Regions from separate parts of the Corynebacterium mayonis genome, predicted to be linked through region 2. Evidence: riboswitches for the same ligand, from Rfam matches in the RefSeq annotation. Region 2 holds a riboswitch; the other holds the start of a gene.
What was found. A riboswitch is a leader RNA that binds a small molecule or an ion and turns the genes downstream of it on or off. The one in region 2 is predicted to bind cyclic di-AMP.
Positions count from the first base shown of each region.

Region 1: it holds a riboswitch for cyclic di-AMP, as region 2 does, so the genes downstream of both, VLL26_RS05300 (C40 family peptidase) here and VLL26_RS00845 (resuscitation-promoting factor Rpf1 domain-containing protein) in region 2, are expected to answer to the same signal.

Region 1 covers NZ_CP141643.1:1,124,094-1,127,530, reverse strand. Annotated here, with positions in the region: gene VLL26_RS05310 (ubiquinol-cytochrome c reductase iron-sulfur subunit) at 1-56, shown strand, start outside; gene VLL26_RS05305 (cytochrome b) at 56-1,675, shown strand; cyclic di-AMP (ydaO/yuaA leader) riboswitch at 2,061-2,246, shown strand; gene VLL26_RS05300 (C40 family peptidase) at 2,258-2,914, shown strand; gene VLL26_RS05295 (NlpC/P60 family protein) at 3,067-3,437, shown strand, end outside.
Region 2 covers NZ_CP141643.1:179,365-182,801, reverse strand. Annotated here, with positions in the region: gene VLL26_RS00860 (glutaminyl-peptide cyclotransferase) at 1-605, shown strand, start outside; gene VLL26_RS00855 (DUF2771 family protein) at 616-1,113, shown strand; gene VLL26_RS00850 (cold-shock protein) at 1,116-1,499, opposite strand; cyclic di-AMP (ydaO/yuaA leader) riboswitch at 1,721-1,876, shown strand; gene VLL26_RS00845 (resuscitation-promoting factor Rpf1 domain-containing protein) at 1,890-2,543, shown strand; gene VLL26_RS00840 (hypothetical protein) at 3,273-3,437, opposite strand, start outside.

The DNA.
Region 1 (3,437 bases), 940 kb from region 2:
CCGGCGGGAACTTCATTGAACCTGTCGGCCCGGCATTCTGGGAGCGTAAGTCCTAATGAGCACTAAACTCGCACAAGCCGCGGACAATGTTGATTCGCGCTACACAGTCTCGGGAATTCTTCGGCCACAGTTGAACAAGGTATTCCCGACTCACTGGTCCTTCATGCTCGGGGAGATGGCGCTATACAGCTTCATCATCCTGTTGTTGACGGGCATTTACCTGGCGCTGTTTTTTGACCCGTCGATCACCAAAGTGATTTACGACGGCGATTACCTGCCTCTCAACGGCGTCGAAATGTCGCGTGCCTACGCGACCGCCCTTGACATCTCCTTTGGTGTGCGCGGCGGCCTCTTTGTCCGCCAGATGCACCACTGGGCGGCCTTGATGTTCATGATGGCGATGTTCGCCCACATGATGCGTATTTTCTTCACCGGTGCTTTCCGCCGCCCGCGCGAGGCAAACTGGGTCATCGGTGTCACCCTGATCTTGCTCGGAATGGCCGAGGGCTTCATGGGTTACTCCCTGCCTGACGATTTGCTCTCCGGTGTTGGTCTGCGCATTATGTCCGCCATCATCGTCGGCCTGCCGATCATTGGTACCTGGATGCACTGGGCTATCTTCGGCGGCGACTTCCCCTCCGAGCTGATGCTGGACCGTTTCTACATTCTGCACGTGCTGATCCTGCCGGGTATCATCCTGGCTCTCGTGGCTGCCCACCTGTTGCTGGTGTGGTTCCAAAAGCACACGCAGTTCCCGGGTCCTGGCCGTACCGAGAACAACGTCGTTGGCATTCGCATTATGCCCGTCTTCGCCATCAAGGCGATCGGCTTTATGTTTGTTGTCTTCGCTGTGCTCGCCGGCATGGCTGGTTTGACTACCATCAACGCGATCTGGAATATCGGCCCGTACAACCCCTCGCAAGTCTCCGCAGGTTCGCAGCCTGACGTCTACATGCTGTGGACGGACGGCGCCGCCCGTGTCATGCCGGCGTGGGAGCTTTACTTGGGCAATTACACAATCCCGGGTGCATTCTGGGTGGCCCTTCTGTGTGGCGCCCTGGTGGTGTTGCTTTTCGCCTACCCGTTCATCGAGAAGAAGGTGACCGGCGACGACGCCCACCACAACTTGCTGCAGCGCCCCCGCGACGTTCCGGTGCGCACCGGTATCGGAGTCATGGGCATCGTATTCTTCCTGCTGCTGACCATTTCCGGCGGCAACGACCATGTGGCGCACTTCTTCCAGATCTCGCTTAACGCGATGACGTGGTTCGGACGCATCGGCTTGATTGTTTTGCCGCCGTTGGCGTACTTCATCACTTACCGCATTTGCGTTGGTTTGCAGCGCTCTGACCGCGAGGTGCTGGCGCACGGCATTGAGACTGGCATTATTAAGAAGCTGCCTAACGGTGCCTTCATTGAGGTTCACCAGCCGCTCGGCCCGGTCGATGAGCACGGACACCCGATCCCGCTTGAGTACGCCGGTGCCCCCGTTCCGAAGCAGATGAACCAGCTTGGCTACTCTGATAGCGAAACGATCGGCACGTTCCGCCCGGCAGAACTTGGTGTCTCGGAGCGGGTGCGTGAGCAGGTTGAGCGCAACCACCGCGATGAGATCGAGACTCTGCGCGCTTTGGAAGCTAACAAGGACGCTACGGACCGCGACGCAGGCCATTAGGACGGTCGCGGATCCACCTCGGGTCCATCTGGCCTTGCGGTTAATAACCCCCTCTCTTGGAGGGGGTTATTTTTCTTTTATTGGTTCGTGATATTGAAGCTCCAAGTGAAGTGTGAAAAAGATCACAAAAAAAGTTTTGCGGGAAAAGCTACATTCGCACCTTTTGTTATCACATTCTTCTTTTTGGATTATATGTACTGGTTAAGGCCTTGCTGACGCGTCTACATTTCGTGATAGCGCCCGTATATGAAAGCCGAGCGGCGGCGAAAAACTGCCGGGACAGAAGGTGACTACTCGGCAAAGGGTGTCGGGCTGGACAAGGCCCGTGTCTTTTTCGTAATCTTACCGAGACATTGTGACAACACAGTTGGAAGCAAGAAGCATAAGAACATATATGCCGAGTCCCCCGGATGGTCGTGAACCTCACGGCACGAAAGGGGAGCCGGGGACCCACAGCACTCCTGGGGTGAAAGCGCGCAAGGGCACCGATCGTTGTCGGCGCGGAGCGTGGCAAGGCTATTTCTCAGGCCGAACCCGACAGCTAACCCGGTAGGCAATAGAGATGATATGGAGACTTAATTCGTGGCTAAGCACCGTCGACAAAACAACAGCACTGCCCGCAACGTCGCTGCCGCTACCGCAGTAGCTGCAGGCGCCGCTCTCATCGCGCCGACGACCGCCAGCGCCGCAGAGGTCCGCGTTCCGAATAGCCCAATTCCGGCTTCCATTGACATTCCGAACATTGAGAAGATCCCCGGTATTGAGAACATCCCGGGCGCTGCCGATTGGATTCCGGCGCTCAATAACGTTCAGGGCCAGCAAGCCGCCAATTACAACGCCCCGGTGGGCGACGCCGCTCCGACGGCTCCGGCACCTGCCCCTGCTCCCGCCAAAACCGAGGGCGAGCGCATTGTTGAAATTGCCCGCACCAAGATGGGCGCCGGCTACGTCTACGGCGCCGCAGGCCCGAACGTCTTTGACTGCTCTGGCTTCACCTCCTGGGTCTACGCCCAGGCCGGCAAATCCATTCCCCGTACCTCCCAGGCGCAGGCCGGTGGCGGCAAGCGAGTGCCGCTCGACCAATTGCAGCCGGGCGACATCATTGCCTACTACGGTGGCGCCTCCCACGTGGGTATCTACACGGGCAACGGCACCATCATCGACGCTTTGAACTCCGGTACCCCGGTCGGCGAGCGTCCGCTGCACATGATGCCGGTTCACTCTGCCGTCCGTTTCTAATCGGGCAGCATAAACCCGCCTCCCGCACTAGCCGGGGAGGCGGGTTTTCTTGATTACGGGCAAGGATGCGCTATAGTTATGTAACAGTTTTGTAATTTTCGTGTTGTCTTTTCCGCACGTGGCACAACAGCTCAATGTCGAAAGAGGACTTCGTGGGCAAACATTCCCTCGCCACCCGTGGCACAGTAACCCGCCGCACCATTTCCGCTGCGATGAGCAGTGCCATCGCCATGACCTCAGTCGCTGTCGCTGTTGGCGGGTCCGCTGCTCAAGCCGACGAGATAGACGACATGATCCAGGAAATGGACTCACTTTCGCACGAGGCGACCGGCAAAAACGAGGAAATCAAACAGACCGAGGACGAAATCGCCGCCGCCGAGCAATACCTGGAGGACCTTCGCGCTCGTGTGGTTCACGCCCGCGCCGAAGCGCAGCGTGCGCAGGAAGCCAGTGCGTTGGAGCAGGAGGGCGTCGATAAGCTTGCGGCCTCCCAGAATCGCAATTCGCGCTCCGATGTGATTTT
Region 2 (3,437 bases):
TCTACGTCGCCACGGGCCAGGTGGGCCAGTCCCGCCTGTACCGCGTTAACCTTGAGGGCGAGGAGCTGCAGTCTGTTGATCTGGACCCGGAGTTTTTCGGTGAGGGCATTACGCGGGTGGGCGATCACCTGTGGCAGTTGACGTGGAAAGACGGGGTGGCTCTCAAGCGTGACGCCGCTACCCTTGAGGAGCTAGACCGCGTCGATATTGAGGGGGAGGGTTGGGGGATCTGTTCGCGCGGCGATGAGGTGATCTACTCTGATGGCACTTCCAAGCTGCGCCGCATGGACCCGGACTCTCTGGCGGAGCGTGAGCGTTTCGAGGTCACGTTGGAGGGCTCCCCGGTAGCGGGGCTCAACGAGCTTGAGTGCGTAGGCTCCGATGTCTACGCCAATATTTTCTTAACCACTGACATCGTGCGTATCGACGCCGCGACCGGGGAGGTCACTGCTGTCATCGATGCTTCGGGGCTGGAAAACAACGCGGTGGCTGACCCGAACAATGTTCTTAACGGTATTGCGCACATCCCTGGCAGCAAGGAGTTCTACTTGAGCGGAAAGCGCTGGCCCGACCTTTACAGGGTGCGCTTGGTGCCTGCGGGTTAGACTTTCGCCCATGGCTTCATCTGCGAAAACTCCGGTGTGGAAACTTCTTCCGACACTCATTGTGGCGGTGGTGGTTCTCGCCGCCAGCATGTATTTCTTCTGGGAGTGGCAGAAAAACCGCCCCTTGACGCCGGTGCGGGAGCTGAGTGTAGCAGTGGAAAATGGTGCTGCGACGCAGCTAATTGGCCCCTATACCGTCTGTGAGCTGGACGAGCAATGTGTTGGCGGGCAGCCCCCGTCGATGACTTTGGATGAGTCGGCTGTGGTGAAGTTCACGGTGCCGCGCGAAATTGCGAGTTCTAGCTGGAAGTTGCTGAGCATTTACGACGACCCGGAGGCCAACGGCGAGCAGTTGTTCCAGTCCGGCGAGGCTTCGGAGGCGGTTGTCGACGCGCGCGTTAACGGGGCAAGGCTTGTGGTGGCCGAGGTGTCCTTCCTTGCTGTGGATACGAAAAACGACGGGGAGGAAGTCCCCGTCGTTGCTACTTGGTCTGTGTCTTTCGACTGAGTTTAGGCGTCGAGCTCTTTTGCCACTGCCCGCAGAATCTCCGCTACCTGGCGGCCCTCCTTGCGCTCTGGGTATCGGCCCCTGGTCAGGGCGGGTTGAACTTGGGTTTCGATCAGCGTCATGACGTCGGCAAGCATGCTGCCTAGTTCCTCCGGTTTGCGGCGGTGGACCGGGCGCCGCTTCGGCGTGTCCAGGATTTCTACGCGCAGCGCCTGCGGGCCGCGGCGGCCGGCGGCGAAATCGAAGTCGATTCTTTGACCTGCGACGAGTTCCTCGACACCTGCGGGTAGGACCGATTTGCTGATGAATACGTCCTCGTCGCCCGGGTTGGAGGCGAAGCCGAAGCCCTTCTCGGCGTCGAACCATTTGACCTTACCGATCGGCATGAGATCTCCCTTGCTTTTAAAAAATATCGCTTAAAGTTCGCCATTCTACCCGGGGCTCAACCCCGCGCCAATGACCGAAAACCGAGCATGTGACATAGTTCACAAATTACATGCAGGTTAGCATGACCTGCATGAACATTGGCTGACAAGGCAACAATTTCCAAACCGCCCAGTCGCCACGTGACTCAATCGTTATAAACCGATAGAGTAGCGCCCAGTCCAATAAGGCTACGCCGAATTCCGCCCGACCTAACACTTCAAAAACAAAGGGCGGAAGCGGGGGACCCAAACTTCATTGGGGTGAAGCCACAACCGTGGCCTGGCACCTCCAGCCAGAACCCGACAGCTAACCCCGCAGGCGGACAACAAGAGAGGATTTCACAAGAAAGTATGGGACGCCACAGCAAGCAGACCGCATCCTTCGCCTCCAAGGCGCTAGCGGGCACCGCAGCAGCGGCTGCCCTCTCCGGCATTGTCGCGCCGAGCGCCTCCGCCGCACCGGATTCCGATTGGGACCGCCTGGCACAGTGCGAGGCCGGCGGCAACTGGTCCATCAACACCGGCAACGGCTACTACGGCGGCCTGCAGTTCAGCCGCAGCACCTGGCTGGCCTACGGTGGCGGCCAGTACGCCCCCACCGCCGACAAAGCGACCCGCGAGCAGCAGATCGCCATCGCTGAGCGCACCCTCGCCGGTCAGGGCTGGGGCGCATGGCCGTCTTGCTCCGCCCGCCTCGGCCTGAGATCCGCCCCGACGCAGCGCGACGTGCCGGCCACCCCGCCCCACACTCCCGCTCCGGCCCCGGAGCAGCCTGCCTACACGCAGGCTGCCGCACCCATCGAGCAGGCCACCCCCGAGGTCGACGCCATCTACAACCAGCTCAGCTCCACCCTTGCGCGGTACAACATTGCGCTGCCGGAGCACGTGAAGGCCTCCTACGCCGCAAACCGCCACAGCTACAACGGCTTCTACTTGGCCAACAAGCCGCTCATTGACGCCGCCTTAGCCGGAAACGCCCACGCAATTATCGCGGCGCTGCGCTAGAGCCCCCATAGCCCGCCCCCCCAGCGCTGCACTCCTTTAAGCTTCCCGGCGCTTCGGGGGTTAGCTGTATGTGGCGGCTCTCAGAAGCTTGCGGGCCTTTTTGGTGGCGCTGCTCTTTTCTGCCACGTTGCTTTTTCTCCCGCATTCGCGCGAGCTTGCCGCCAACTGTTTAACACTCGTGGGCGGATGCGACGAGGAAACCGGCGCCGCAAGGCATACAGAGTTGTCTCAAGCTTTGCACAACACCTCACTTGCATACCCGGATCAACCCCGTGTACTCACCTAGTGCTTTTCGCTCTCTGCCGCAAAAGGCCAATCGGGATACTTCGACGCCCACGCGTTTTTCTGCAAAACGCGCAACCAGTCAGTTAGTGCGGCCGCGCCCTTACGGCGCGTAGGTGGCGCTGAGCTGGGTTTTTCCGCTTCACAATCGGCTGTCGTGGTAGATGCCCTCTTTCGCAGCTTCACTAACCGACGGCGGCTTTTTAGCACGGTAACTTTCCCGCCTGCGCTGCGGTTTTGCCCGAAACGGTCGATGCCGTGTTCACTGTCGCCTCGCCCACCGCAGGATTGCTGCGGTGGCCTAAGCGCAATCGAACTCGATAATGAGCTTTTCGCTGTCGTCGAGTTCGGCTACTGCTGTTTGTGCCAAAACCTGAGTCAAGGGGGACCAAACTGCATAAAAAGAACCCTCGCGCCGAAGCGTGAGGGTAAAGAATCTACTGCGCCCTAACGGTTGATGCGCGTGGTCGGGTGAACGTAACCAGTTTCCTCATAAGGCCTGGGCAGCACTACGTCGTTTCCGAACGGGCTACTAGCACCCGCAAGAGTGGAAGTGATCTCCGTGACGGGGTGAAGGTCCGCTGGGGTGTGCTCCGGCCACGCTGGGTTCGC